DNA from 3 places in the Lactimicrobium sp. genome. Region 1 is predicted to be linked to each of the others. Evidence: predicted binding sites of a transcription regulator. Region 1 holds the regulator's gene; each other region holds the start of a gene.

The links. Region 1 encodes HrcA, which represses chaperone genes, less so after heat shock. Its sites were predicted from a motif close to TTTTAGCACTNNNNNNNNNNNAGTGCTAAAA; they were not measured.
Region 2: lon (endopeptidase La) is a predicted target of HrcA. The motif match lies at 4,926-4,956, and genes of this name have one in related genera.
Region 3: htpG (molecular chaperone HtpG) is a predicted target of HrcA. The motif match lies at 5,525-5,555, and genes of this name have one in related genera.

Annotation. Positions count from the first base shown of each region.
Region 1 covers NZ_JAZHUW010000011.1:27,437-37,708, reverse strand. The annotation lists gene rnjA (ribonuclease J1) at 1-604, opposite strand, end outside; gene def (peptide deformylase) at 695-1,261, opposite strand; gene SOI44_RS04340 (FtsW/RodA/SpoVE family cell cycle protein) at 1,385-2,599, shown strand; gene rsmD (16S rRNA (guanine(966)-N(2))-methyltransferase RsmD) at 2,596-3,153, shown strand; gene hrcA (heat-inducible transcriptional repressor HrcA) at 3,369-4,415, shown strand; gene grpE (nucleotide exchange factor GrpE) at 4,412-5,014, shown strand; gene dnaK (molecular chaperone DnaK) at 5,037-6,872, shown strand; gene dnaJ (molecular chaperone DnaJ) at 6,959-8,107, shown strand; gene SOI44_RS04310 (ATP-dependent Clp protease ATP-binding subunit) at 8,152-10,272, shown strand, end outside.
Region 2 covers NZ_JAZHUW010000004.1:42,289-52,560, reverse strand. The annotation lists gene SOI44_RS01940 (MSCRAMM family protein) at 1-789, opposite strand, end outside; gene SOI44_RS01935 (hypothetical protein) at 782-1,165, opposite strand; gene SOI44_RS01930 (hypothetical protein) at 1,275-2,060, shown strand; gene SOI44_RS01925 (S-ribosylhomocysteine lyase) at 2,086-2,565, shown strand; gene lon (endopeptidase La) at 2,642-4,918, opposite strand; gene SOI44_RS01915 (TetR/AcrR family transcriptional regulator) at 5,064-5,603, shown strand; gene SOI44_RS01910 (phosphoglycerate dehydrogenase) at 5,604-6,767, opposite strand; gene serC (3-phosphoserine/phosphohydroxythreonine transaminase) at 6,771-7,865, opposite strand; gene SOI44_RS01900 (C40 family peptidase) at 8,076-9,392, shown strand; gene SOI44_RS01895 (DUF1810 domain-containing protein) at 9,457-9,903, opposite strand; gene SOI44_RS01890 (glutamate synthase subunit beta) at 10,050-10,272, opposite strand, start outside.
Region 3 covers NZ_JAZHUW010000001.1:12,631-22,902, forward strand. The annotation lists gene SOI44_RS00065 (DMT family transporter) at 1-901, shown strand, start outside; gene SOI44_RS00070 (hypothetical protein) at 1,186-1,407, shown strand; gene SOI44_RS00075 (hypothetical protein) at 1,874-2,341, shown strand; gene SOI44_RS00080 (hypothetical protein) at 2,911-3,342, shown strand; gene htpG (molecular chaperone HtpG) at 3,492-5,510, opposite strand; gene SOI44_RS00090 (helix-turn-helix domain-containing protein) at 5,670-6,179, shown strand; gene SOI44_RS00095 (fumarate hydratase) at 6,233-7,072, shown strand; gene SOI44_RS00100 (Fe-S-containing hydro-lyase) at 7,072-7,611, shown strand; gene SOI44_RS00105 (NAD(P)-dependent malic enzyme) at 7,608-8,789, shown strand; gene SOI44_RS00110 (hypothetical protein) at 8,817-9,224, shown strand; gene SOI44_RS00115 (hypothetical protein) at 9,214-9,729, shown strand; gene SOI44_RS00120 (putative RNA methyltransferase) at 9,734-10,272, opposite strand, start outside.

The sequences.
Region 1 (10,272 bases):
CAGAATTGACACCGATCGGGGTCAGGTCAAACTTGAAGTCACCGGTTTCCACGATACGGCCGTTCGGTGTATTGATCAATACACCATAGCTGTCCGGAATGGAATGGACAACATTGAAGAAGCCGATATGGAAGTACTTGGTGTCGATACGTGTATCCGGATTGATATCACGGATGGTCACGCTGCGCAGCTGATGATGTTCTTCCAGCTTCTTTTCGATCAATGCCTTGGCAAACGGGGCAGCATAGATTTCCCGCAGATGTACGGACTGCAGGAAGAAGGGGATGCCGCCGATATGGTCTTCATGGCCATGGGTAATGATCAGGGCCTTGATCTTTTCACGATTTTTTACCAGGTAAGAATAATCCGGAATGACATAGTCTACTCCCAGCAGGTCGTCCTCGGGGAACAGAATGCCGCAGTCGACAATGATGATCTCATCATTGTGTTCGAAGCAGTACATGTTCTTGCCGATTTCACCAAGACCGCCCAGAGCATAGACAAGCGTATCGGTCTGATGATTGATAGACTTGGCTGTCTCTTCAGAGATCTGGGAGTAACGAACCGGATGCGAAGGTCTTTTCGCCGTTTTCGTTTCTTTCATGTATGATTTCCTCTGTTTCTGTATGATGGCAGACAAACAACTCTCTGTCTGCATTATAGCACGATTGATATTGATAAAACTGTTGAATTGTCAGATGGCAATGGCATCTTCAATCCGATGGAACGGATTCTTCTTGTCAATCTTGTCATAGAAGAGAATGCCGCTGAAGTGGTCGATTTCATGCTGAAGAACAATGGCAAGATATCCTCTGACCCGGATGCGGATATTCTTCTCACTATACAGGTCATAAGCCTCAATGGTGCAGCGGGCACTGCGGTAGACAAAGCCGTCATGTTCCTTCTCAACCGAAAGACAGCCCTCACCAGAGCGCAGGAAAGCCTGCTGGACACTGCTGGAAACAATCTTTGGATTCGCCAGCATGAACTTCCACTGGATCTCATTGCCGTCTTTGTCCACATCCGGCACAACCACCGCCGTTAACTGACGGGGAATACCGATCTGAATCGCTGAAATGCCAACGGCAGGGCGCAGATTTTCCTTCTCAGCCAGCTCTTCGTTTGTTGAATCTTCGACATACTTGAGCATGTCGCGCAGAATTCCTTTGTTCTCTTCAGAAAGAGGCAGCTCTACAGGCTCACTCTTCTGGCGGATCAAAGGATTGTCATCCTTGATGATCGTATCATTATTAATAAGCATCTTGTTTACCTCGGTTGTTATGATAGTGAACCAAAGCCTTCTTGTAAAGCTGAAAGCAGTGCTGAAACCGCTTAACCATGCGGCTTTTTTTCGAAAGGGACAAAATATGCTAAAATCGTATCCATGACAGTACGCGCACAGGATACACAAAAGACAAAACGGCTGAGCAACCCATTCCGCATGGCAAAAGGGTTTGATCCCGTGATCCATATCACCTTGATGCTGCTGGCCTTTTTCGGTGTCGTCATGATCGGCAGTGCCACCATGGGTGAAACCGTAGGGGCGCCAAAGACACTGATGATCACAATTGCCAAGCAGCTCATCTTTGTCATCATGGGATATTTCCTGATGGCATTTGCCTCAAGGAATTTCCGTCTGTCACAATTGCATGGCAATGGCTTCTCCGTGTGCATCATCACACTGTATATTCTTCTGCTGTCCACCCGTGCCTTCACAGGTGCCAACGGCTCCTATGCCTGGATCCGGATTCCCGGGATCGGCGTGACCATCCAGCCCTCTGAATTTGCCAAGATTGCAACATTCCTGGTGGTAGCAGGACACCTTGGCGACAGACGTACCCGGAATGAAAAATTCTGGGAACTGGTCAAAAGGCCGGTGATCATTTGCTTCATCATGAGTTTCATCATCTTCGTCATCCAGAAAGATTTCGGAACCATGTCCGTGCAGTTCATGATTTTCTGCATCTGTTTCCTGATTCCCCGCAATCCAAAACTGAAAACAGCCCAGAAATGGCTTAGGATTCTGTTCTATGGCGTGCTGGTACTGGCTGTCTTTGTGCTTTCTCCCCAGGGAGAACACCTGATTGAAGTGCTGCCATTCAAGACCTACCAGAAAAACCGTTTCCTGTCTGCCATTAATCCGTTTGCGGATGTCTATGGCAGCGGCTATCAGCTCATCCAGTCTCTGGTTGCTATGTCCGGGGGCGGTCTGTTTGGCAGGGGACTGGGCAGATCTGTACGCAAATACATGAACTTTCCGGAAGCCAATAACGACTATATCCTCGGCATCATCGTTGAGGAGCTTGGCTTTGTCGGCTTTGTTATTCTGATGGCAATTTATGCTGTCATCATTTACCGCCTGCTCTGGTATGCCAAGCAGATGAAATCCGAAGCAGGACGCATTGTCTTAGTTGGTACAGCAATGTATTTCATGCTGCATATCTTCCTCAATGCCGGCGGTGTCTCCGGTCTGATTCCTTTAACCGGCATTCCGCTGCCGCTCGTATCGGCAGGTGGTTCCTCTGCCATGAGCTTCATGCTTTCCATCGGTCTTTCCCAGGCAGTCATCGCAGCCTACCGCAGAGGTGATCTGCAATGAGAATCGTTGCCGGAACCTATGCCAGCCGCCGCCTGGAAACTTTAAAAGGACAGGCCACCCGGCCGACGCTGGATAAAGTAAAGGAAGCAGTCTTTTCATCCCTGGGCGGTATGTTTGACGGCGGTAAGATGCTGGATCTGTATGCCGGCAGCGGTGCCATTGGTCTGGAAGCTCTTTCCAGAGGCATGGATCAGGCCATCTTTGTAGACCAGAGCCATGATGCTGTCAATATCATCCGCAGAAACATTGCCGCACTGCAGGTGCAGGGCCAAAGCAGAGTGCTTGCCATAAGTGACCGCAAGGCACTGGCTGTCTTAAGCAGAGAAGGGACGATGTTTGATCTTGTCTATCTGGATCCTCCCTATGAAAAACAGCACAACGCCGAAGTCATGCAGTACCTTGTTGATCATGGGATGCTCAATGATGGCGCCAGAGTTGTCATTGAAGCCAAAAAGGAAGATGCATATCCTGCCAGCTGTGGAACGCTTCAGTTTCAGAAAGAAAAAGTCTATGGCATCATGAAGATCGCATACTATCGTTACAGTGCCAGCTGACTGCAGATGTCATGACGAATTGATAAGACAGGAATCACAAGCAGCAGACAGGTATCAGTGGGATCCTGAGCAGATCCATTGATGCCTGTCTTTTTCTGTGGATGAAAGAAAATGAAAATTCAGCACGGAATTAGCACTTTATCCTTGACAGTGCTAACAGGTGGATGTACCATACTAGCAGGCAACAGGAAAGAGTGCTAAAGGAGGGATGCAAGGTGCTGACGCCAAGAAGAATTGAAATATTCAAAGCGATTGTAGACGAATATATCAAGACAGCTGAGCCGGTTGGCTCAAAGGCGCTGCAGCAGAAGTATCATCTCTCGTATTCATCGGCGACGATTCGCAATGATATGCAGGCACTGGAAGAAATGGGCTATCTGGAAAAAACCCATACATCTTCCGGGAGAATTCCCAGTACGCTTGGCTACAAGTTCTACTGTGAGAATCTGCTCAATGAAGCCCAGATGGACAAGAAGATGGAAGTTGCCATCAGCAGTGCCTTCGATGTCTCCAACATGAACATCGAAGAAGCAGTACATCAGTCATGCCGGATTCTGTCCGAGATGACCAATATGACCGCCGGTGCCATTGGCCCGGATTCCTCAGAACAGAAACTTGAGCATATCAAGCTGTTCCAGGTTGATCCGCGCAACTGCGTCGGAGTATTCATTACCAACACAGGCCATACCGAGACAAAGAATTTCCACTTCGATGATGATATTCCTTTCTCTGATATGGAAAGCTGTACCGACATCCTGAACAGGGAACTGCACGGGGTGCCGATTGATCAGCTTCCAGCCAGAATGAAGGAAGTCAAACCGGAGCTGAATTCCAATGTCCAGAAGCACGATATTCTGTTCGCGGCATTCGTCAAGGCATTTGTGAAGTTCGCCAGTGATAACGTGTACTTCAGTGGAAAAGACCGGATTCTGTATCAGCCGGAGTTTGAAGATATCGATAAACTGAAGAAACTGATGGGACTTCTTGAGGATACATCCTCGGATGCCTGGCGGCAGCTTCCCCATGAGAAGAACGCCGTTGCCGTTACGACCCAGCAGGGCGCGCATCTGACCTGGATCGATGATGTTGCCGTGGTCTCCAGCCCGTTCAAGGTACATGACGGTGAGCATGGCAGACTGGTTGTCGTGGGACCAAGCCGGATGAATTATGACAAGGTTGTGGCCATGATCCAGTATGCGGCCAAGCTGATTGAAAAGATGTATGACAATTCAGATGAAGGAGGCAGCAGTCATCAAAAATGAGTACAGAGACAAAGAATGAAAAGCATTCTTCTCAGGAAGAAGTAAAGAAGCCGGAAAACAAGAAGGCTGAGAATAAGCCGGAAACCGGAAAGAAAGAAGAGAAAAAAACAGAAAGCAAATCAATCTTTGATCATAAGAACAAGGAGATTGAAGAGCTGAAGAAAAAGAATGCAGAGCTTGAGACACAGGTTGCCCAGCTCAAGAATGCGTATGCAAAAGCATATGCAGATACGGAAAATACCCGCAAGCGGCTGAACAAGGAGTTTGAACAGCTCAGCAAGTACAAGATTCAGGACTTTGCCCTGCAGGTACTGCCGGTGCTGGACGATTGTGAGCGTGCTCTTGCACAGGAAACAAAAGATGAGGCATACCGCAAAGGTGTGCAGATGATCCATGACAAACTTGCCGCAGCACTTGCGGCTGAGGGAGTCAGTGAGATTGAATGTCTGAATCAGCCGTTTGATGCCAACTGGCATCAGGCGATCATGAGCGAACATGTCGATGGCGTTGCGCCTGGCACGGTCGTGGAAGTATTACAGAAGGGATATAAACTGAAGGATCGGCTGCTGAGAGCAGCGATGGTGAAGGTCAGTGAGTAACTGATCACTAGGAGGAGAAAATATGAGCAAGATCATTGGTATTGATTTGGGTACAACAAACAGCTGCGTAGCTGTCATGGAAGGCAAAGAGCCGAAAGTTATCACAAACCCGGAGGGCAACAGAACAACACCGTCCGTGGTTGCATTCAAGAATGGTGAAATCATCGTTGGCGATGCTGCCAAGAGACAGATGATCACCAACAAGAACACAGTTTATTCCATCAAGAGAAAGATGGGCACAAATGAGACGGTTGAGCTGGAAGGCAAGAAGTACACACCGCAGGAAATCTCTGCTATGATCCTGAGCTATCTGAAGGAATATGCGGAGAGCTACCTGGGCGAGAAAGTAACCGAAGCTGTCATCACGGTTCCGGCATACTTCAATGATGCTCAGCGTCAGGCAACCAAGGATGCCGGTAAGATTGCAGGCCTGGATGTCAAGCGTATCATCAATGAGCCGACCGCATCTGCCCTTGCCTTTGGTCTTGGCAAAGATACATCCAAAGAGAAGAAAGTCCTTGTGTATGACCTTGGCGGCGGCACCTTCGATGTCTCCATCCTGGATATCGCCGATGGCACATACGAAGTTCTGGCAACTGCAGGTGATACACATCTGGGCGGCGATGACTTCGATAACAAGATCATCGACTGGCTGGCTGACAACTTCAAGAAAGAGCACAACATCGACCTCAAGGCCGACAAGATGGCTCTGCAGAGACTGAAGGAAGCTGCTGAGAAGGCAAAGAAGGATCTGTCCGGCATGGTCCAGACACAGATTTCCCTGCCGTTTATCAGTGCCGGTCCGGAAGGCCCGCTGCATCTGGAAGCTACGCTGACACGCGCACAGTTTGATGATATGACCAGAGACTTGGTTGAAAGAACCATGGGACCTGTTCGCCAGGCACTCTCTGATGCCAAGCTGACATCCGGCGATCTCGATGAGGTTCTGCTGGTTGGTGGTTCAACCAGAATTCCGGCTGTCCAGGCTGCTGTCAAGAGAGAACTTGGCAAAGAGCCGAACAAGTCCGTTAACCCGGATGAGTGTGTCGCTATTGGTGCTGCTATTCAGGGTTCTGTCATTTCCGGTGATACAAAGGATGTACTGCTGCTGGATGTGACACCGCTGTCACTTGGTATTGAAACACTCGGCGGTGTGATGACTGTACTGATTCCGCGTAACACAACCATCCCGACATCCAAGAGCCAGATCTTCTCTACCGCTGCTGATAACCAGCCGGCAGTTGATATCCACGTGCTGCAGGGTGAGCGTCCGATGGCCGCTGATAACAAGACACTGGGCAACTTCCAGCTGTCCGGCATTGCACCGGCAAGAAGAGGTGTGCCGCAGATTGAGGTTACCTTCGATATCGATGTCAACGGTATCGTGAATGTATCCGCTGTTGATAAGGCAACTGGCAAGAAGCAGTCCATCACCATCCAGAACTCTTCCGGTCTGTCTGATGAAGAGATTGACAGAATGGTCAAGGATGCTGAGGCTCATAAGGCGGAAGATGACAAGCGTAAGGCTGACATCGAAACCAAGAACAAGGCTGAAGCTTACATCAGCCAGATCGATGAGACTCTCAAGGCCAACAATCCGAATGTGACAGATGCACAGAAGGCTGAGGTCAAGAAGCTCAGAGATGAACTGCAGGCAGCCATCGACAAGAACGACATGGATACCCTGAAGACAAAGCTGGATGCTCTGGAAAAGGCAGCCAACGACATGGCTCAGGCTATGTATCAGCAGCAGGGTAATGCCCAGGCTGGCCAGCAGACCAACAGCAATACCGGCAGTAACAATGACAATCACAACAATGATGACGTTGTGGATGCCGATTTCAAGGAAAAGAAGTAAGCGAAAAGATAAACACGCAAACAGGATGCGGGGCAGCATACGCTCCGCATCCTGTTGCATGAAAGGAATAAGGAGGCTAGTTGTCAATGGCTGAGAAGAGAGATTATTACGACGTACTTGGCGTCTCCAGAAGTGCAAGTGCAGACGAAATCAAGAGCGCTTATCGAAAGCTCGCCAAGAAATATCATCCGGATCTGAACAAGGCACCGGATGCCGCAGAGAAGTTCAAGGAAGTCAATGAAGCATATGAGGTGCTCGGTGATGCCGACAAGCGTGCCAAATATGACCAGTTTGGCTTTGCAGGCGTAGACCCGCAGGCCGCAGCCGGCGGTGGTTTTGGCAACATGGGCGGTTTCAGCAACGGCAGCTTCGACGACCTCAACGATATCTTCTCCAGTTTCTTTGGCGGCGGCATGGGCTCTGGCTTCTCATCCTCAAGACGTACCTCCCAGGGTCCGCGCAAAGGCGAAGACAAGTTCATGCGCATGAACATCTCCTTCATGGACGCATGCTTTGGCAAGACTGAGACGATCAATCTGTCCGTGGATGAGAAGTGCGATGCCTGCGGCGGCACTGGCGCAGCCAGTCCCAGCGACATCGATACCTGCCCGCGCTGCCATGGCACAGGCCGTGTGATTACCCAGCAGAGAACAATGCTCGGCATCATGCAGACAGAATCCGAATGCCCGGAATGCCACGGCACCGGCAAGAAGATCCGCCGCTACTGCCCGAAGTGCAACGGCTCCGGCTATCTGCACAAGCGGGTATCCGTTGATGTCAAGATTCCGGCAGGCATCAACAGCGGCCAGCAGCTGCGTGTGGCCGGCAAAGGTGAGCGCGGTGTCAACGGCGGCCCGAACGGTGATCTCTACATTGAGATCAATGTTCTGCCCCATGACAAGTTTGTACGTGATGGCAAAACCATCTACCTGGACATTCCGGTCAGTGCCGTTGATGCAACACTTGGCTGCACACTGGATGTACCGACCATCCGCGGTGAAGTGACCATGAAGATTCCGGCTGGCACACAGAACGGTGCCCAGCTGAGACTGCGCGGGGAAGGTGTGCCGGATCTGCGCACCGGCCGCAATGGCGATCAGATCTGCACCGTCAAAGTACAGATTGACCGCACATTGACAAAGCGCGAAAAAGAACTGTATCAGGAACTGAAGGAGATTCAGGACAGCGGCCAGGGTGAAACCATTTGGCAGCGCTTCAAGAAGAACTTCTCCTGATTACAATACATCTCATCAATATTTAGCAAGGGAGGTGAGTGCGTATGAATATCGATCAGATGACAGAACAGCTGCAGACAGTCATTTCCAATGCTGTAACACTGGCACAGCAGAAGAGTAACAGCGAACTGTGCTGTGAACATGTACTGGCGGCAATGCTGTCAGACAATGGTCTGGATGGCATCTTCGAGCGTCTTGGTATAGACAAGACAAAGATGCTGGAAAGAGTCAATGATGAAATCTCACACCTTCCGAGTGCGGAAGGAACAGAACCCTCTTTGAGCAGGTATCTGGCGGAGGCAGATGCCAAAGCAAATGCCTGGATGAAGAAGGAGGGCGATACCTACATGAGCGAGGCAGCACTGCTGATTGGTATCTTCCAGTCCAGTGCACCAATTGCCCAGCAGCTGATGCGGCAGTTTGGCTTCACGGTTGAACAGATTGAGAAGGCCGAAGAGGACCGCAGAGGAGGCGTCAAGATGGATGACAAATCAAATGAAGCACAGCTGGATGCTTTGAAGAAATATGGACATGACCTGGTCCAGGATGTCAGAGACGGAAAGATTGATCCTGTCATTGGCAGGGATGATGAAATCCGCCGGGTCATTGAGATTCTCTCCCGTAAAACCAAGAACAACCCGATTCTGATTGGTGAACCTGGTGTTGGTAAGACCGCCATTGTCGAGGGTCTTGCCTGGCGTATCATGCGTGGGGATGTACCGCTGGGACTGCGCAACAAGCAGCTGATTGAACTTGATATGGGTGCATTGATTGCCGGTGCCAAGTACAGAGGTGAATTTGAGGAACGTCTCAAGGGTGTCCTCAAGGCTGTACAGAAGGCTAATGGCAACATCATCCTGTTCATTGATGAGATTCATAACCTTGTCGGTGCCGGTAAGACCGAAGGCTCCATGGATGCCGCCAACCTGTTGAAGCCGATGCTGGCAAGAGGCGAGCTCAAGTGCATCGGTGCCACAACCTATGATGAATACCGCAAGTACATCGAAAAGGATAAGGCACTGGAAAGAAGATTCCAGAAGATTCAGGTATCCGAGCCTACTGTCGAAGATACCATTGCGATTCTGCGTGGTCTGAAAGACCGCTTTGAATCCTACCATGGCGTGCAGATCAAAGATGAAGCTTTGGTCGCTGCGGCAAAACTCTCTGACCGCTACATCACCGACCGGTATCTGCCGGATAAGGCCATCGACCTGGTGGATGAGGCATGTGCCTGCATCCGTACCGAGATGGATTCCATGCCGGTGGAGCTGGATGAACTGCACCGCAAGATCATGACACTGCAGATTGAGCAGACATCTCTGAAAAATGAGACCGATCCGAAGGCAAAGGAGCGTCTTGCCCAGATTGACAAGGAACTTGCCGATCTGAATGAGAAGATGGAAGCCGGCACAAGCCAGTGGAAGTCTGAGAAGAAGCAGATGGATGCTGTCAAGGATGCCAAGGAGCAGCTGGAAAGAGCAAAGCTGGATCTGGAGCAGGCCCAGAACCGTGCCGATTATGATACCGCAGCCAAGCTGCAGTATGGTACGATTCCGGATCTGCAGAAGAAAATTGCGGATGCCGAGAAGAACGATGGCTCCAAGATGCTGCAGCAGATTGTCGATCAGAACATGATTGCCAAGATCGTTTCCCGCTGGACACACATCGATGTTTCCCGGCTGCAGTCTACTGAACGTCAGAAGATCCTGCATCTGCCGGATGCCCTGCGTAAAAGAGTCATGGGTCAGGATGAAGCACTGACCCTTGTATCTGATGCCATTATGCGTTCCAAGGCTGGCATTCAGGATGAAAACAGACCGCTTGGTTCCTTCCTGTTCCTTGGTCCTACCGGTGTTGGTAAGACAGAGGTCGCCAAGGCCCTGGCCGAGCAGCTGTTTGATGATGAAAGCAAGATCGTGCGTATCGATATGTCTGAATACATGGAGAAGTTCAGTGTTTCCAGACTGATCGGTGCTCCTCCGGGATATGTCGGCTATGATGAAGGCGGCCAGCTGACAGAAGCTGTACGCCGCAATCCTTACAGCATTGTCCTGCTGGATGAGATTGAAAAGGCTCACCCGGATGTCTTCAACATCCTGCTGCAGATTCTCGATGAAGGCAGACTCACAGATTCCAAGGGTGTCGTGGTTGATTTCAAGAATACG
Region 2 (10,272 bases), on a different contig from region 1:
TGGCACCTCCAGCCGGATGGTATCCTCTGCAGATGGATCCACATCAATGGAATGCAATGTATCATCCTGATAATAGGCAGGATCTTCCATTGAGATACGGTAATACCATGTGCCTTTGGCAAGACCATCGCCGGCATCCACAGGCTGTTCTCCCTTTTCATCCGCAAAGAATGATACAGAAAGTCCCGGCATCTTCAAAAAATCAATCACTGCTGTATCTTCATACCTGTGTACAATTTCCAATTTTTCAGGTTTGCTGGAATCCACATGAATCTCTGTATCCGGAAAGTTTGTCACATTGTCCTTCTTCTCTTTCTGACGCAGAAGATATGTCTGATCCGGTTTGAGCAGACTGCCGATTTCCAGCATTCCATCTCTGGCAAGCAGCTGTGTTTCGCTTTTCTTCTCTGTATCTTCCAGAATGAAAACCGGATCTGTAAAATCCTGCTGTTCTGTATGATCTTCCACCTGCAGAAAGACCTGGATGGGCTGCAGAACGATGTCCTGTTTTTCTTTGATCTCTGCAGTCTGGGCAAGATCATAGTATCCGGCTACAGGTTCCTGAAGGCGGATGTAAGATCCCTCTGGAACAGAAAACATACCGTTATCATCCGTAACAATGATTTTTTCCTGTTCTTCAGTGGGATCGCTTTGTTCGCTGATTACAAGCCGGACATTGGCAGCCGGTTTTTCGCCAGCCAATAGACGTGTCTGTATCAGCATCGGCTGTTTGTCAAAATGCCAGACTGCCAGCCCCAGCAGTGCGCCAAGCAGAAGCGGTTTATGCATAGGCAGCCTCCAGAGACAGATGGGTCTGTGAAATCAGATCATGGAACAGCAGATCTTCAATCTGCGTGTTCAGGTCCATGGGATCCATGCCTTTCTCACTTGCGACATGGCGCAGATCTTCATGACCAATGACTGTCCGCCAGAGCAGAATCCTGCTTTCAATGCCATTTTCCTTTTCAATCCTGTCCAGCATGCCTTCAATAGACGCAATCTTCTCATCAATTGTGTTCAATGCCTCAATCTCAATGCCGCAGGGACTGCCCTTGGCACGTGCCATGCGGATTTTGTCACGCAGAATCTGCAGCTGTACCATATAGCTGCTGTACTGTCCGCATTCGTGTTTCAGGTGCATTAATGTTGTGCTGTTGGAATTCATCTTCTTTTCCTCCTTGTGTGCTTCCCTTTCTCTATGCCCGCAAAAAGCATGGATTCCCTGAAAAAAGTTGTGTCTGCAGATAAAATGAATGGCAGATGGAGGAATGCGTATGGATACAATACAAGCCTTGCGCTGGTATGAAGGCGATGTCAGTGGAAATGATCCGCTGTGGTCAGATCCCAAGGCCTATGTGACGTTCAATGCCGTTTTCTTTGATGGCATTGAAAATGAAACAATCAAGGCAAAGGAGAATAAGCGTCTCAATCCTGCCCTGCTGATCCGCTGGAAAGAGGTTTATGGTGCAGATGGCATATGCGCTGCTTTATTCTCGCTGATGCAGAACTGTCCGTTAAAAAAGCAGTACCATGTGCGCAGAGTGGAACGTCTGTATGACTTTGCCAGGATCCAGCAGTGCGGCCATACCATTGCCTTTACTTCCACTTCTGATGCACCGCACTTTCTGAAAGCCTATGGTGATAAGGATGGCATTGTACTCCTGCAGGCAGATCTAGCCACAGGTACACCGGCGATAGACCTTTCTGCTGTGCTGCCCCAGTATGCCAAATCTGAAGAAGCCGAAATTCTGCTGCCGCCATGGCTTGGTGTGCAGATGATTGAAAAGCCCATGCAGCAGGACGAGATTGCCATTCTGGACCGCAATGGCAATCCACCCGCTGGTCTGTATCAGATGATCGTCAAAGATATGGTGCTGCCAGAAGAAGATGGCAGTGAGGTGCAGGAAGACCTGATTACACCATCCATGCATGTGTATGAATCATTGAACATGAAGAAAGAGCCTGATCCTGCTGAGATCAGAGCGTATATACAGTTGAAAAAGCAGCTGCGAAACCAGTGTGTGCGGGCTTGGAAACAATGCCGGCAGCACACACATTGAGATCAGAATGAAGGAGAATACAAAAATGGAAAAGATTGCAAGTTTTACAATCAATCATCTGAAACTCGAGCCCGGTGTCTATGTATCACGGAAAGACAGGGTTGGCAAAGAAGTACTGACAACGTTTGATCTGCGTCTGACTGTCCCGAACAAGGAGCCGGTCATGAATACGGCGGAAGTGCATACGATTGAGCACCTTGGTGCGACCTTTCTGCGCAATGATGAGACTTGGAAGGACAGAACGGTCTACTTTGGACCGATGGGATGCCGGACAGGCTTCTATGTGATCTTTGCCGGTGATCTATCCCCAGAGGATATCCTGGATGTTATTACCCGCATGTTTCAGTATATCGTTTCCTTTGAAGGAGAAATTCCTGGTGCCAGACCGGCAGAATGCGGCAACTATCTGGATCAGAATCTTGCCAGTGCAAAGTGGTGGGCAAAGCGGTATCTGGAAAAGACACTGCAGAACATTGATGAAGCCCATATGGTATATCCGCAGTAAAGAACACAGGATATGAAAAAGGCCTCCAATCGAAAGCACAGATTTCTCTGTCCTTTCCCGGAGGTCTTTTTCTTTGTCAGGCAATGATGCCTGTGTACTTCAGAACATCTTCCACGGTATCAACCGGTACAATCTTCAAGGCGTCTCTGGCTTCCTGCGGCACATCTTTGAGATCATCCACATTGTCCTTCGGAATCAGAACGGTCTTGACACCGGCTCTGGCAGCGGCCATGAGCTTTTCCGGCAGGCCGCCGATTTCCATGACTTTGCCGCGCAGTGATACCTCACCTGTCATACCGATGGAAGGATCGACCGGATGGCCAGTGACAAGAGATGCCAGGGCTGTGGTCAGTGTGATGCCGGCAGAAGGTCCATCCTTTTTGACAGCGCCTTCCGGTACATGGATATGGATATCATTTTTGGCAAAGACATCGGCCTTGTCCGGGAATCTGTGTCTGACCAGAGACATGGCAATGGAAACAGACTCCTTCATGACATCGCCAAGTTGTCCGGTGACGGTCACTTTGCCAGTGCCCTTCATCATCAGAGATTCAATGAACAGGATTTCACCGCCGGCTGCCGTCCAGGCAAGACCTGTCACAATACCAGGCTGATCATTCTTCAGAACGCGGTCATGATGGATCGGTCTTGCATCGAGATAGTCTTTGAGATTGTCCTTATCAATGACAAGCGTATCCTTGCGGCCATTGGCAATTTCCACAGCGCAGCTGCGGCATAATGTATCCAGCACCTTCTTCAGGCCGCGCACACCGCCCTCCATCGTATAGGAGTCGATCATTGTCCGAATCGCATCATCTGTTACTTCAAGATCCTTGTCCTTGATGCCCATGGCAGACATTGCCTTTGGCAGCAGATGCTTTCTGGCAATCTGGAACTTGTCAGATGCCGTATAGCCATTGAACTGAATGACTTCCATACGGTTGAGCAGCGGTTCCGGAATGTTGTCAATACTGTTGGCTGTGCAGATAAAGAAGACATGGCTCAGATCATATGGCACATTCATGTAATGATCTGTAAAGGTAGAGTTCTGCTCAGGATCCAGCACTTCCAGCAGTGCACTGGCAGGGTCACCATTGTAGGAAACACCGAGTTTATCTACCTCATCCAGCACCATGACCGGATTGCTGGCACCGCTCTTCTGGATTCCGTCCATAATACGGCCCGGCATAGCGCCGATGTAGGTTCTTCTGTGGCCGCGGATATCGGCTTCATCACGCACACCGCCAAGGGATACACGCACATATTTGCGGTGCAGTGCTCTGGCAATGGAAGCTGCGATGGATGTCTTGCCGGTGCCAGGAGCACCGACAAACAGCAGGATCGAGCCGGACTGGGAATGTTTCAGATTCATGACGGCAATCTGCTGGATGATTCTCTTCTTTACCTTTTCCAGACCAAAGTGATCTTCATCCAGAACTTTCTGTGCCTCAGTCAGAGAAATCTTTCTGGCCGAAGGTGTCTTCCAGTTCAGAGAAGTGACAAAATCCAGATATTCATAGATGTTGCCATATTCCGGGGAATTATTGCCCTCCTGCTTGAGTCTGTTGAGCATCTTGTCAGCTTCCTCACGGGCGGTTGGATTCATGCCGGACTCTTCAATCTTCTTCTGGAAGCGGGCAGCATCGGAAACATTCTCCGGGTGCATCTTGTCGAGTTCATTCTGCAGATATTCCATCTGTTTCTTGATGGCCTGCTCTTTGTAAGCCTGCTCATATTCCTGAGCGGTGGCAGTCTGGGCATCCGCATTGACGCGGGCTACTTCCAGATAGCTGTACAGGATTTCTTCATAGCGGCGGTTGCGTGCCTTGCGGCTGTCTTCAGCCAGCAGGGCATATTTTTCTTCCGGTTTCAGCGGCAGCCACATGCCCAGTGCAGCGACAATCTCGCCTTCATTGGTCCACTGGTCCACAAAGCCATCCACAAACTTGCCCCACTGGAAGTGTGACATATAGTCTTTGACAAGCTTCTTCAGATTAACCAGATGCTCGGCTTCTTCCTGAGGATCCAGGTCTTCAATATCCGCACGGCGGGAAATGTTTGCCATCAGGGTATGGTCAGCACGGACCGTAACATTTTCGATATTGACACGCTGGTCTGTATGGACAACGATGAAGCCGGACATATTCTCTTCCTGGACGTAGCCGGTGACACCGATCGGATAGAAGCTGTCTTCGGTATACTGGGTGCGCGGAATGTTTTCACGGGCGATGACGAAGATGATCTTTTCGCCTGCCGACAGGCGGCTGCCGGCTGCAGCCTGGAAGCTGTCGGATGGAAAGAACAGATTGGCATCTGGCAGAACCAGCTGGTTGTATACAGGAACGATTAACATAAGCCTCCTTTTGCACTCTTCACCATTGAGTGCTAACACGCTTGTAAAATAAATGGGGATAATCCCCTAACATTGACATCTGTCAACGTACTATTAGGATGACACTATGTTGGACACTTGTCAAGTTTTATGATACATTTCTGGTATGTATAACGGAAACAATAAAACGGCATGCCGTTCCCAGCAGTCCATTGCGGATGCTTTGTTTGATCTGCTTGAGGAAGAAAGTTATGAAAAGATCTCCATTACGGAGATCTGTAACAAGGCAAATGTATCCCGGCAGACATTCTATTCCCTGTTTTCTTCCAAGGAGAATGTGATCGCATATCAGCTTTGCCGGGATGAGCAGTATGTACCTTCCCGCTGTCAGGATCACTTTTTTAAAAACGTATGTCTGGACTACAGCCGCTATATCATGCAGGAACAGAATCTGCTTGCCATATTGTACGAGAACCATCTGCTGGAACTTGTGCAGAATATGCAGATGCAGCACTTTGTGGAATGTCCGGATTTCCTGCCGGATCATGACAGCCTTTACCGGCAGTATGCGGCCTCTTTCATTGCCAGCGGCCTGCTAGGCATTGTCCGCATCTATCTGGAAAACAAGAGCAGCCTGAGTGAAGAAGAGCTTGCGGATGTGATCAGCGATATGCTGCAGGGCTGCTATCTTCCTTCTGATCGATAATTACAGTACCCGCACCCGGATTACGCCATCCAGATCATTCAGTTCCTGGATGGCTTTTTCAGGCACATCTGCATTGACATCAAAGACCGAATACGCATAGCTGCCTCTGGACTTGTTGGTCATGTTTTCGATGTTGATGCCATCCCGCGCAAACAGCGGCATCATATTTGCCAGCATGCCGGGCAGATTGCGGTGGATGATGCAGATACGGGATGCACCGCTGCGTTCCAGCTGCACATCTGGCAAATTGACGGAGTTGCGGATATTACCATTGGTCAGATAGTCATCCATTTCTCTGGCGGCCATACGGGCACAGTTGGATTCGGATTCAAATGTGGTGCCGCCAAGATGCGGTGTCAGTACGGTATTCTTTGTCTCAATCAGCCGTTTTGTCGGGAAATCAGCCACATATCTTGCCACCTTGCCTTCATTCAGGGCCTTGATGATGGCATCCTCATTGACAACCTCGCCGCGGGCATAGTTGATGATCCGCACACCGTTTTTCATCATGGCAATGGCTTTGTCATCAATCATGTTCCGGGTTTCATCCGTTAAAGGTGTATGAATCGTAATGTAGTCACTGTAGCGGAAAATATCCCGCAGATCAGAGACACGGAAGACATGGCGGGAGATGGCCCAGGCCGCATCGGCACTGAGATACGGGTCATAGGCATATACCTTCATATTGCAGGCAAGGGCAATATTGGCAACTCTGGATCCAACGTTACCAGCCCCGATCACGCCGAGTGTCTTGCCGGCAAATTCAGGTCCGGCATACTGTTTCTTGACCTTTTCCATGCGCTGCTCTACTGGTCCCTGGGAACCGTCATATGTTTTGACCCACTCCATCGCCGGCAGGATTTCACGGGATGCCATGGCCAGCGCAAACAGGAAGAGCTCCTTGACGCCGTTGGCATTGCCGCCAGGTGTGTTGAAGACAACAATGCCCTTTTCAGCGCATTCATCCAGTGGGATGGTATTGACACCGATACCCGCCCTGCCGATGCACAGCAGGTTCTTTTCAAAAGGATAGTTGTGCAGATCAGAAGCACGCACAAACAGAGCATCCGGATGTTCAACAGTCTCCGACAGTTCATAGCGGTCTGCGGTCAGAATGGTTTTTGCGCTGGGCGAAATGTTATTCAGAAGTTTTACTTTGTACATGTCTTATCCTTTCCTGTTTTCACTGGCAAACTGTTCAATCCACCGGCACAGTGCCTTGACGCCATCCAGATCCATGGCGTTATAGATGGAAGCACGCATGCCGCCAAGCAGGCGGTGCCCCTTCACATTGACCAGATCATGATCTGCTGCTCCCTGAATAAAGCGGGCATCCAGATCCGGATCACCGGTGGAGAATGTCACATTCATGCGGGAACGGCTTTCCTTCTCTGCATACAGATGGAACAAAGGATACTGTTCCAGGGTGCCATAGAGAAGATCTGCCTTGGCTTTGTTTCTTCTGCCGATTTCTGCCATGCCGCCCTGGTCCTTGAGCCAGTCTGTGACCAGGCCCAGCATATAGATCTGCCAGCAAGGCGGTGTATTGTACATACTGTCATGGGCAGTCTCACGCATATAGGAATACATGACCGGGGTCATTTTGTCAGGTTCTTTGACAAGATCTTTGCGCACAATAACCAGCGTCACGCCGGCCGGGGCAAGATTCTTCTGGGCACCGGCATAGATCAGGCCGAATTTTGAAACATCCATCGGGCAGGATGCGATATCACTGGACATATCTGCCACGATGGGAACACCATGGGTATCCGGTACGTAATGCCATTCGGTGCCATAGATCGTGTTATTGGCACAGTAATGGAAGTAAGACGCATCCGGATGGATCGTCAGTTCATCCTGACGGGGGATATGGCGGCAGGCATCGGCACTGCCATCATAGGAAACATGCATCTGGCCATAGCGGTTTCCTTCTTCATAGGCAAGTTTTGCAAAGTGGCCGGTGATGGCATAGTCTGCCTGATGATTTTCTTTCAGCAGATTCAATGGGATCATCGTGAATTGACTGGATGCCCCGCCTGCCAGAAACAGAATGGCATAGTCATCCGGTACGTGTAAGACATCCCGGACACCCAGCTTTGTATGATCCATGATCTTTGAAAAAGCTGCGGAGCGGTGGCTCATCTCCATCACTGACATGCCGGTACCCTCATAGTCCAGCAGTTCTTTCTGTGCTCTTTCCAATACCGGTAGCGGCAGCTGGGAAGGCCCGGCTGCGAAGTTGTATACACGGTGCATTGTCATCTCTGAATCCCCCTTTATGGGCCATTTTAGTACAAAATACAAAGGCAGTGGAAATATATTTCTCTTTCTTACAGAAAACATTTGAAACGAATGAAAATTTTGTTCTTTCTTTTCAGGCATTTAAGATGCACTTCCATGATATCTTCACACTTCTTTGTTATAATGAAGAACGCACAAAGAGAATTACTTTATCAATGAAAGGAGTTATGAATGAAGTTCAAGCGATATGGTGCCCTTCTCGCTGCCGCCGCTGTTACTGCATGTTTATTTCCAGTACAGGTAAAGGCCGACGAGGATTATTCTGATATTCAATACTGGACCACAAAGTGCTCCAATGTTTCTTCTCTGACAGCTGATGAATCAACTTCCTGCCAGGCTTTCCTGCAGTATGCAGCTTCACAGTCTTCCACATTAAAGGATCAGCTGCTGCAGATTGATGCCCAGCGCTCTGATGTACAGACTAATATTGATGATTATCAGGCAAAGATCAATGACTATCAGAGTCAGATTGATACACTGAGTTCGCAGATTTCTGATCTGAATTCTCAGATTGATGATCTGAATGATCAGATTGCCCAGCAGCAGGATAATGTTGCGGATCTGCGGGCAAAGGTAAATACGCAGATTGAAAATTCACAGTCGACGATGCGTCTGTCCAAGTATGTCGATATTCTGATGGGTGCCAAGACGTTTGGTGATTTTCTGAAGATCGCAGCCGGCCTGACGGATCTGACCGAGCACAATCACAGTACACTTGTATCGCTGAATAATGCCATTGATCAGCTGACTGCTTCCCAGCAGGAACTTTCTGACAAGCAGACCCAGCTGCAGAGTGCGCAGAATGATATTCTTGCCAAGCAGTATGAAGCTCAGCAGACAGTACAGGATTATGAAAATCAGAAAGCAGAGCTGGATGGCCAGACCAATGATGCTTTGACTTTGATTTCTTCCCTGCAGGATGCGTCCGATACCATTACCGAGGCACAGAAAGAAGAACAGGAAAGACAGATTGCCGAGCAGCAGGCAAAGGCAGAAGCTGAAGCGGCTGCTGCCGCTGCCGCTCAGGCAGCCCAGCGTGCTGCCCAGGAAGCAGCTAATAACTCAGGTGGATCCAGCAATTCCGGAGGCTCTTCCAGTTCCGGCGGTTCCTCCACAAATGGTTCCCAGTCCAGTGATTCTGCCGTGGATGGCAATGCGGTTGTTGCCTATGCCAGACAGTTCCTTGGCCTGCCATATGTTTGGGGCGGCAATGGTCCGAACTACTTTGACTGCTCTGGTTTGACAAAATATGTCTATGCCCACTTCGGTATTGTTCTTGGCCGTACTTCCTATGTACAGGAAACAGCAGGATATGCTGTGTCTTATGCCGATGCCCAGCCGGGTGATCTGATTACCTGGACCGGACACTGCGGTATCTATGCCGGCAATGGCATGGTCATCAATGCCATGAATCCAAGCATGGGTATCCGGGAATGCCCGATCGGCTGGATCACCAATGGCAATATGATCATCCACCGGCTGTGGTAATACAATTGAATCAAGTGAATTACAAAACGCCTTCTGAGACAAACCTGTCCCAAAAGGCGTTTTTTCATCTGCTGGTGTTTCTGATTGATGCATCATGCGCCAGTACCGCCAGTGTCTTCTCATCTCTTCTGCCCCCATAAAACTTTTCCAGCACTTTGGAAAATACTTTCTTATCCGGATCAGCCTGTTCAAACAGCGTCATGCAGGAACACAGTTTCAGATCATCCGGGCTGCCGAATACTTTGTCAGGATCATTTGTTTTCAATTCCAGTAATGCAGCACTGATTTTTTCCAGCCGGGGTCCCAGAATGTCATCCTGCAAATATGACTGTGCTTCCTGCAGGCTTGAAATGGCATAATATCGGGAGATACTGCTATGGCCAAGATCATGAATCTGCGGAAAGATATACCACATCCAGTGGCTTCTCTTTCTGCCGCTCTTGATCTCGCTGAATGCCTGATCATACGCATTCATCTGTGCATCATAGAAGCGCTTCAGATTGTTTTCCATATATCATTCCTTTCTATCATGTATGTCCTCTTCTGTCAGTATAGTGAAATTTTCCTGCTGATCAGGTAAGTATTTCTGGATTTCCAAAAGAAAACAGGCTGCTGCAGCAATCCTGCTGGAACAGTCTGTCATTGATTATGATCAGATTACAGATTGGTATATCCCATCAGATCTTCATCTACTTCTCTGGCACAGGCACGTCCTTCTTCAATGGCCCAGACAACAAGTGACTGGCCTCTGTGCATATCGCCTGCCGCGAACAGATGGTCCTTGATGCGGTAACTGTCTTTTTCCGTAACTGCCCTGCCGCGGTTGAGGGCAAGGTTGAAGGCCTTTGACGTATACGCCTCACAGCCAAGAAAGCCTGCC
Region 3 (10,272 bases), on a different contig from region 1:
CAAGGGAAGCTTTCTGCTGTTATTAACTGCATTCATCTGGGGTATGGCCTTTGTCGCCCAGAGTGCTGCCATGGACAGTATCGGTCCATGGACCTTTAACTGTGTCAGATCCATCATTGGCGGTCTGACATTACTGGTCCTGATGCCTTTTCTCCATAAACTTGTACCACCGGTACATTCCTCAAAGAAGGAACTGATCAAAGGCGGCATTGCCTGCGGCTTATTGCTTGGCATCAGTTCCATGCTGCAGCAGGTTGGAATCATCAGCACTGCGGTAGGCAAAGCCGGCTTTCTGACAGCTCTCTATGTTGTCTTTGTCCCGCTCTTTCTTGCTCTGGGCGGCAGACACCTGCAAAAGCGCATCTGGATCAGCGTAGCTCTGGCAACAGGTGGTCTTTACTTCCTGTGCATGAACGGCTCATTCTCTCTGGCAAAGGGAGACATCCTGTTACTGCTATGTGCCTGCGGCTTTGCATTGCATATCATAACGGCGGATCACTTCACATCCCATACCGATGGCATCTGGCTAAGCTGCCTGCAGTTTTTTACAGCAGGACTGCTGTGTGCCGGACCAATGTTTCTCATTGAAAAGCCATCGCTGCATGATCTGTACAATGCAGCAGTGCCAATCCTGTATGCCGGTATCTTATCCAGTGGAGCAGGGTATACCATGCAGATCATCGGACAGAAAGACACCGAGCCAGCCATTGCTTCCCTGCTGATGTCACTGGAATCTGTCTTTGCATGTATAGGAGGATTTCTGCTGCTGCACCAGGTATTGACCATCCGGGAAATCTTTGGCTGCATGCTGACCTTCAGTGCAGTTATTCTTGCTCAGCTGCCATTGGATAAAAAGAAGGAAACACTGCCGAAAACATCTGCCAGCCGGAATGATTCCTGATCCCAGATAGATATTTGAAAATGTGAAGCTTGCTTCACCAAATTGTGTAACTGCACCAGAACAGGTACAACAGCTCCAGCCTTCCTGGTTGCCATTCTCTGCATACGAAAAGAATTTGCCAGATTCACTGACAGCCAGAAAGAGACTATCTGTAAAACAGTCATGGAAATGATCCGGATTCATGATAATCTGAACGCATGTGTACCTGAGGTATGCCTTGTATGCGGTTCAGAGCGCATATGTTTTTATCGCCGCGATATTCATGGCAGGAAGCACAGATCTGCATGGATACACTTAAGCTGGTTCCCATCAGGAAGACTGCAGAACGGGCTGATGTCTCTGTTAAGTGTGACTTCAACAATCGTCATACGTTTCTCAGTCTTCTGGAAGAGATTCTCGGGAAAGAAAAGGAACTGATGGCAGGAACAACACAATGGTTTCATTGCCATATCACCGGGGAATCTTTAAAGGAGCAGCATTTATTCAGGATCAATGCGTCCTATTAAAGCATTCATACCCATGTGGGTGAATTAAGCATTTTGCTTTTCACTATTGAGAAATGGCTGACTTTTATACATCAACTCTTTCATTTAATTCATTTATCATTTAAAGTATTTCTGAAAAGAGTATAGAGGGATCTGTATGTCAGTCAGCAGGTACAAAAACGGTGATATCTGTAACCACTGATTTATTATGCAAATGTATGATTTTGCTGATTTATCAGGTTTTGAGCTGCTTCTGCTTATTGTACACTTCCTGAGGAAAAAAGCCGAAATAGCTATGTTAATAATGCTCTCTTTTTCGGTAAGCTCGACATGCGTAATACACAGGTAGCGCTGTCAAAGCTCATCAGAGAGTGTGTCGTTTGTTGTGGATTCTATCTGTTTCCTACAGTACGACTTCGTATCTTACAGCAACGCGCTTTTATGTCCAATCAGATGTAACCAGAGGGAAAGGAGCATATTCTCCATCATGGTCACGAAGTTTTTAAACCAGAATATTCTGCTTTCGATGAGTCTTGTTTTTGCTGGTATCTTCAGTGGATGCCAGAAGAAAGATGATGCGGCAGTGCATGTAAAAGGCTGTCAGTTTATTATTCCGCATGGCGATCACTATGATATCGGTACCGAACTTCATCTGGATCAGCCAATGAACAGGCATACCGGAAGTATGCAGATTGAAGACCAGAAATTTCTGGACATGGTCACCATTATTGACAACGCAGACGAATCACTAGATGATACAGATCTTTGTCCCGCTGAAGGGTATACAGCAAGCACAGCCAAGGAACAGATATCTGTAAAGATTCCGGATGATAAAGTGGATGATGTCAAAGCTATCATGAAAGAGTATCAATATAAGATTGCATATGACAGCAGTGACGGCTATCCGGGTTTCTCTTATACTATGACACTTCCGCTGATTGACAAAACGGAATAACAGACAGATATGAATTACCTGCAGCAATTTCCCTGTATGTATTCAGTTGTATTTTGGACAGACAGCTATGTGAACTTGCATTCCGTCTGTGCTTGTTGCTTTGAACTCGTCTGATACGGATGCAGCAGAAATAGTGATAAGACGGGCAGCAGAGGAAAGAAAAAGCGTCTCCTGATTCTTTCATTACTGTCTTGCTTGCGTCCATGATCGGAATGCAAGCCAATACAATGCAATAGATCTGTTGCACTGCGTTTTGCAATTTAGAAACTATCAGGAAAATATTATAGAAATGATGAGACCATAAAGATAGATTGATTGTGACAACATCTATAATTTGTGATTTGGTAAAATGAAACTTCTCAAGGTCGATGTATAAGACTGTTTGAACTTACAAGCAAATACAGAAATATTAGATAAAATAAGTGCAAAAATGAATAATAGTACAAAATAAGATTCTGCTGATCGCTGTACTTGTTTCATTGGGACTGAATGTTTTTCTTGGCATAAAGCTCTATCAGAACAGGACAACGAGATCAGATGTTGAGATCAGCTATGATGCGATCAATCCTGTGGACTTTCAGCAGGGGAAGAATGTGATTCTTGCTCAGGGAACCTCACAGTATCCCCATGATGCACTGAGCTACTTTTTGCTGGTTGACAATGAAGGGCAGATTGAGAAGATCTATTGTCTTGATGGGCAGTATGGTGCGATTGCGTTCAATGATCAGACAGGTGAAGTGGTTGTGCTTGGAGAGAAAAATGTGCTGAGAATTGGGACGTCTGTGGCGCAGAAACAGGATGTCAATCCACAGTTTCTTTCGCAGCAACGCAGTGACATCTATTTTAGCAGGAACCGTATCTATGTGAATCCGCAGCCGGTGAAGGATGAGAGGCTTGGCTTTACGCCGAAGCTAGGCTATGCAGGATTTGTGGATCTTTCTTCTCTTGGTACCGATCTGCATATGATGCCGGTTGGTGTTGTGATTGTTTCGGGAAAATAGATAATTGTAACAATATGGCAGCAGGGGATTTGAAGTGATCTCCTTATCGGGTGCAAGAGCTTGACAGTTTAAGAGGATATAGGATTAGTATAAACTAATTTCTTGCATATGAAAAAGACGCATTGTCATGATGCGTCTTTTCAATGGTGTTACTGATTGTTAGCAGTTTCCTCTTTTTCCGTCTTTTCTTCAGTTTCTGCCTTTTCAGTTTCTGCTGTTTCGCTGTTTTCTTCTGTCCTGGCAGGTTCAACAGGATCTTCTTTGCCTGCGTTGCTTCCGGCAGCTTTCAGCATCAGCTCAGTTACCTTGCGGGTATAAGCAACCGGATCATCAACCGGCAGACCCTGGATTAACATTGCCTGATCATACAGGACACCGGCATAGTCTTTCAGCTGTGCCTTATCATTCTTGTAGGCATCCTGCAGAACTTTGAAGATCGGATGGTCAGGATTGATCTCCAGAATCTTTTCAGCCTTGATATGCTGGTTCATCGGATCCTGGGACATATACTTCTCCATCTCCAGGGAAACACCTTCATCAGAAACAATGATCACCGGATCATCCTTCAGACGGGAAGAAATACGGACTTCCTTGACCTTGCCATCCAGGTCATCCTTAATGGCAGTAAGCATATCCTTGTTCTTTTCAGCAGTTTCTTCCTTGGCTTTCTTTTCTTCTTCTGTATCCAGATCCAGATCACCCTTGGAAATATTCTGGAAAGGCTTGTCAGCATAGGACTGCATGATGCCGGAGAAGAACTCATCACGCTCATCCAGGAAGTAGAGAACTTCATAACCCTTGTCAATGACCTTGGCAAAGATCGGTGAACGCTTGATCTCTTCGATGGAACTGCCGCAGGCATAATAGATCGCCTTCTGCTCCTTTGGCATTCTGTCTGTATATTCCTTCAGAGTGACATACTTGTCTTCCTTGCTGGACTTGAACAGAATCAGATCCTGCAGCTTCTCTTTGTTTACGCCATAGTCACGATAAACACCATACTTCAGATTCAAACCGAAGTTGTCAAAGAACTTCTCATAGCCTGCTCTGTCATTTTTGAGCATTTCTTCCAGGGCATTGTGCACCTTGGTTTCAATGGACTTGGCAATGGCCTTGACCTGACGGTCCTGCTGCAGCATCTCTCTTGAAATGTTCAGATTCAGATCATCACTGTCCACCAGTCCTCTGACAAAGCGGTAATACTCCGGCACCAGATCCTTGCACTTATCCAGGATGAACACACCCTTGGAATACAGCTGCAGGCCTGGTTCATAATCCGAGTAATAGAAGTTGTACGGTGTCTTGGAAGGAATGAACAGCAGGGCAGTGTAGGACACATTGCCTTCGACATGATAGTGAATGACTTTCTGCGGATCTTCCCAGTCACCGAACTTTGCCTTGTAGAATTCATTGTATTCTTCCGGCTTGATCTCATTCTTGTTCTTCTTCCACAGCGGCACCATGGAATTCAGTGTCTGTACTTCTGTGGTTGTGATCGTCTTATCCTTATCGGTTGGATCCGGAATGCTCTTTTCACACTCCATCTCGATCGGATAGCGGACATAGTCACTGTACTTCTTCACAAGATCACGGATCTTGTATTCCTGCAGATAGTCTGAATATTTCTCATCATCGGTATCATCTTTCAGATCCAGGGTGATTCTGGTACCCACACCATCCTTTTCAATCTTGGAGATGACATAGCCATCTTCACCAGAGGAACTCCAGGAATACGCCTGGTCACTGTGCACACTCTTTGTTTCGACAAGCACATGCTTGGCAACCATGAAGGCAGAATAGAAACCAACACCGAACTGGCCGATGATGTTAGTATCCTCATCTGCTTTTTCCATGGCCTGACGGAACTCTGCAGAACCGGATCTGGCAATGGTGCCAAGATTCTTCTCCAGTTCCTCATCTGTCATACCAACGCCATTGTCCTCAATGACAAGCTGACGGGTATCCGGATGGCGCTCAATCACAATCTTGAGATCCTTTGCATCATCAGGATGATCATGATCCGTCAATGATAAATAGTGGCGCTTGTCCAGCGCATCACTGGCATTGGAAATCAATTCACGCAGGAAGATTTCCTTATTCGTGTAAATGGAATTGATCATCAATTCCAACAGTCTCTTGGATTCGGCTTTAAACTGTCTTTTTGCCATCGTTACACACCTCCATTTAGCACTCTTGCTTTTAAACTGCTAATGTATATTAGCACTCCTGTATGGTGATTGCAAACGGTATCTGACAGTATGCAAAAGGTGTAGTTCCATTTATAATGGCAACATAGTGAACAGACAATCAATTGCGGAGGTATAGAAATGTCTAGCAAAGATCATGGACAGGATAACAGCAGAAAACAGGAAGAAAGCCTGCACAGGGTGAATCTCAATATGAGAAAGCTGCGGATCCAGGCAGGAATGACACAGCGCGAGCTTGGTGAGAAGATCGGCCTTGACCACCGCAGCATTTCTGCCTATGAAAACGGGCATTATGAACCGGGTGCCTCAGTCATCATCAAATACTGTGATGTATTTCACACCACCCCGGATGAACTGCTTGGCTATCACTCCCATGAAGAGAATGCCGGATGGCATCTCAGCGAAGAAGAAGTCAAGATGATCATGGCATACCGCCGGCGGCCGGAGTATGTACAGACATCTGTGAAAACACTCTGCCTGCACGGCATGAAATATCTGAGTGAAGAAGAGGATATCCGTCAGGATATGGAGTGGGTGGAAAACCGCAAACGGCAGATGAAGATCCAGAAAAATATGGAAAAGTGGGCCAGAAATGCGAAAAAAGCAAGTGATCTGAAAGGGAAGGAATGAACCGGCAGACAGTGATGATAGAAAACACGGCCTGTTTGTACTAAAATAGTCGTATGAGAGAAATTGAAGCCGGTCAGCTTGTGCCGCTGATCCGTGATGCCTGCGGCCGCATGAATGTCCATTATCAGCCTGATGTAAAGGCTGCCCTGCAGCAGGCCAGAAAGAAGGAAACCGGCATTTCCGGCCAGGTGATGGATATCCTGCTGGAAAATGCGGATATTGCTGCCAAAGAACATCTTCCCATCTGTCAGGATACAGGCCTTGTGACGGCATATGTCACCTTGGGCCAGGATGTTCATATCAACGGACCGCTTGCTGCAAACATCCAGCGCGGTGTGGCAGAAGGCTACACCAGGAATTACCTGCGTGCTTCGGCAGTCAGTGATCCACTGTTTGACCGTCATAATTCCGGTGATAATACACCGGCCATCATCTATACGAATATTGTTGAAGGAGATACTTTTACCATTGATCTGATGGCAAAGGGATTTGGCTCTGAGAATATGTCCGCTTTAAAGATGCTCAAACCTGCTGAAGGACTGGATGGTGTCAGAAAGTTTGTGCTGGATACGATTGCCAAGGCCGGTCCCAATGCCTGTCCGCCCATGGTTGTCGGCGTTGGCATCGGCGGTACCTTTGACTACAGTGCTTATCTTGCCAAGAAGGCACTGCTGCGGCCGCTTTCTCAAAGCAATCCGGATCCCCGCTATGCCAAGCTCGAAGACAGCCTGCTGAACGAGGCCAACAAGCTTGATATCGGCCCCATGGGCCTGCATGGCCATACCACTGTGCTGAAAGTACAGACCGAGTATTATCCAACTCATATTGCCGGCCTGCCATGTGCAGTGAATATCTGCTGCCATGTCTGCCGCCATGAAAGGATCGTACTGTGATGAAAAAAATCCAACTGCCGCTGAAAGAGGAAGATATTGAAAGCCTGCATGCCGGGGATGGCGTCCTGCTGTCCGGGGTTATCTATACAGCCAGAGATGCGGCGCATAAGCGCATGGCACAGCTGATCAAAGAAGGTAAGCCGCTGCCTTTTGATCTAAAGGGCAGTGTGATCTACTATGTCGGGCCGACACCATCAGATGGCATTCATCTGATCGGCTCAGCCGGACCAACCACCTCATCCCGTATGGATGCCTATACTCCGGAACTGCTGGACCTGGGACTGAAGGCGATGATCGGCAAAGGACGCCGCAGTAAAGAAGTCAAAGAAGCCATTGTCCGCAATCAGGCGGTCTATTTCATTGCCGTCGGCGGTGCCGGTGCCCTGATGTCACACTGCATCACGTCCTGTGAAACGATTGCGTTTGACGATCTGCTCTCGGAAGCCATCCGCAAACTGACAGTAAAGGATATGCCGTGTTTTGTCGGCATCGATGCCAGAGGCAATGATATTTATGATCAGAAAGGAAGTCAGTTATGAGTGATTTATACGAAGAATCCCTGCAGCTGCATGCAAAGTATCATGGCAAACTGAAAGTGGAGCCAAAGGTTCCCTGTCAGAATGCCCATGATCTTTCCATTGCCTATACACCAGGTGTTGCCCAGCCATGCCTGGAAATCCAGAAGAATCCTGAAAACAGCTATAAGTATACAGACCGCGGCAACACGGTAGCGGTTGTTTCAGATGGTACGGCGGTGCTTGGCCTTGGTGATATCGGGGCTGAGGCAGCCCTGCCGGTCATGGAAGGCAAGGCATTGTTAATGAAGCGCTTTGCCGGTATTGACGGCTGGCCGATCTGCCTGGATACCAAGGATCCGCAGGAAATTATCAAGATTGTCAAAGCCCTGGAGCCAAGCTTTGGGGCAATCTGCCTGGAAGATATCTCTGCACCGCGCTGTGTTACCATTGAGCGCACATTGATCCAGCAGATGCATATTCCGGTCTTCCATGATGACCAGCATGGCACTGCCATTGTGGTTCTGGCAGCGTTGATCAATGCTCTGAAGCTGCGCCATGAAAAGCCGGAGAATATGAAGGTTGTCATCAGCGGCACCGGTGCCGCGGGATCCAGCATCATCCGCATGCTGTACCACTATGGCTTCCATCACATCTATGCCTTTGATATCAATGGCTGCCTGCGGCCGAGCCACAAAGATGAATACGATGATCTGCGCCAGGAACTGCTGCAGTATGTCAACCTGGATGGCAGAGATTACCAGAGCCTTGCGGAAGGTCTGAAAGATGCCGATATCTTCATCGGTGTATCTGCACCGCGTCTGGTTACCAAAGAGATGGTAGCTTCCATGCATGAAAAGAACATCGTCTTCCCGATGGCAAATCCGGAACCGGAAATTACCTACCAGGAAGCCAAAGAGGCCGGGGCATGGATTGTGGGAACAGGCAGGAGTGACAATCCCAATCAGGTAAACAATCTGCTTGCCTTCCCGGGTCTGTTCCGCGGTGCCCTGGATGCCCATGCGACCAGAATCACTGAAGATATGAAGATCGCCGCTTCCATGGCCATTGCTTCACTGATTGATGAGAAGGATCTCAGCACAGATCACATTATTGCATCGCCATTTGATGAGAGGGTTGTACCGGCAGTTGCCAAAGCAGTTGCCGAGGAGGCAGTCCGCTCTGGCTTTGTACGTTCATAAATAAGAATAAACAGGGGTGGGGAACACATGACACAAGCGCAGGACAGTGATTACCGAAGTTGGCTGACATCCATTCGTATTTCAGGACGGCTGTATCTGCTGGAAAAAGCAGAAATACAGCGGATTGAAAAAGAACATCCGGAATTCAAGGATATGTCGTTTTCACCAGAGCTGATCAAGATCGGCGTAGCCGATGAAACCGGCAGGGGAGAGCTGGAACTGTATCAGTATCTGCTGGAAGATGTGGCAAGGGTAGACCATGTCTTTACCGCTGCCGAGAATCTGTGCGGATCATCCGCAAAACAGATTCTCTGGCATCACTTTGTAGAAATGGATACCCAGGAAGATCTTGCCAGCCGTCTCAGTATTTCCAGAAGGCAGCTGCAGTATGCAATGAACAAATGGATGAAGAAGGTATATGACGATGGACAATGAGTGCACGGATCAGTATACATTTGCCTATTTCAAAAAGGCATGCCGCGGCTATTTTGATGACCTTGGCAGACTGCAGCGGCTGCAGCTGCGCCGCAGCCATCTGATCCACAATGCCGAAGGCGTACATTCCGTTGATCTGAGTAAGGTGATGGGGGCGGACAATCATCAGCCATCCTCTGATCCGCGGCTGGAAATCATGCACCAGAAAGATCTGGTTGAGGAAGAAATCCAGCAGGTGCTGGATCGGATTCAGTATATTATTACCGTATTGGAAAATATACCGGATCCTGGCTGCCGGGGACTGCTGTGGCGTGCCTATGTTCAGCGCAAACCGGTGAATCTGATGGCATCCCATCTGTCTCTGTCAACTGACTATGTTCTGAAACTGTTGAAGGAAGAAGTCAGAGCCAGTCTGAAAAAGATGCAGAACCATGATGCACTGCAGCAGCGCAATGCTGTTGTTTCCGGCAGAGAAAAAGAAAAGCCAGAAGAAATCAGCCTGTGAGCTTTCACAGTTGTTCTTCCGGCTGTTTCTGATAGATACGTATGACAAACTGGGCAGTAAGAGGGAACGATCCCGCCTGCACCAGTTTTTCTTTGCCTCTGGCACCGGTCCGGTAGGCATAGGGTGTCATGGCAAACAATGCCTGCATCAGATCCGCAGAAACGCAGAACGTATCTGAAATCATCTTCTGATCGATCAATGCAAGTGAAGTATCCAGCGGCTTGATGATATTGCGGTAGGGATGATCATACAGAACCTGTTTCATCTCAATCAGATGGTCCGGTCCCGGTGTGACAAAGACAAAATGCCCGCCCGGCACAAGCAGACGTTCCACTTCTTCTCTGGCAAAAGGGGCAAAACAGGTCAGTATCATATCGGCACACTGATCCGCAAAGGGCAGATCAAAGATCGAAGAAAGAAGATATTGGGTTGATGCATCCTGCTTTGCAGCATGTTTCAAGGCATCCTTGGATAGATCAATGCCATACTTTTCTTTCACCGGTATTTTCTGTGTATAGTAGCCTTCCCCACAGGCAAGATCGA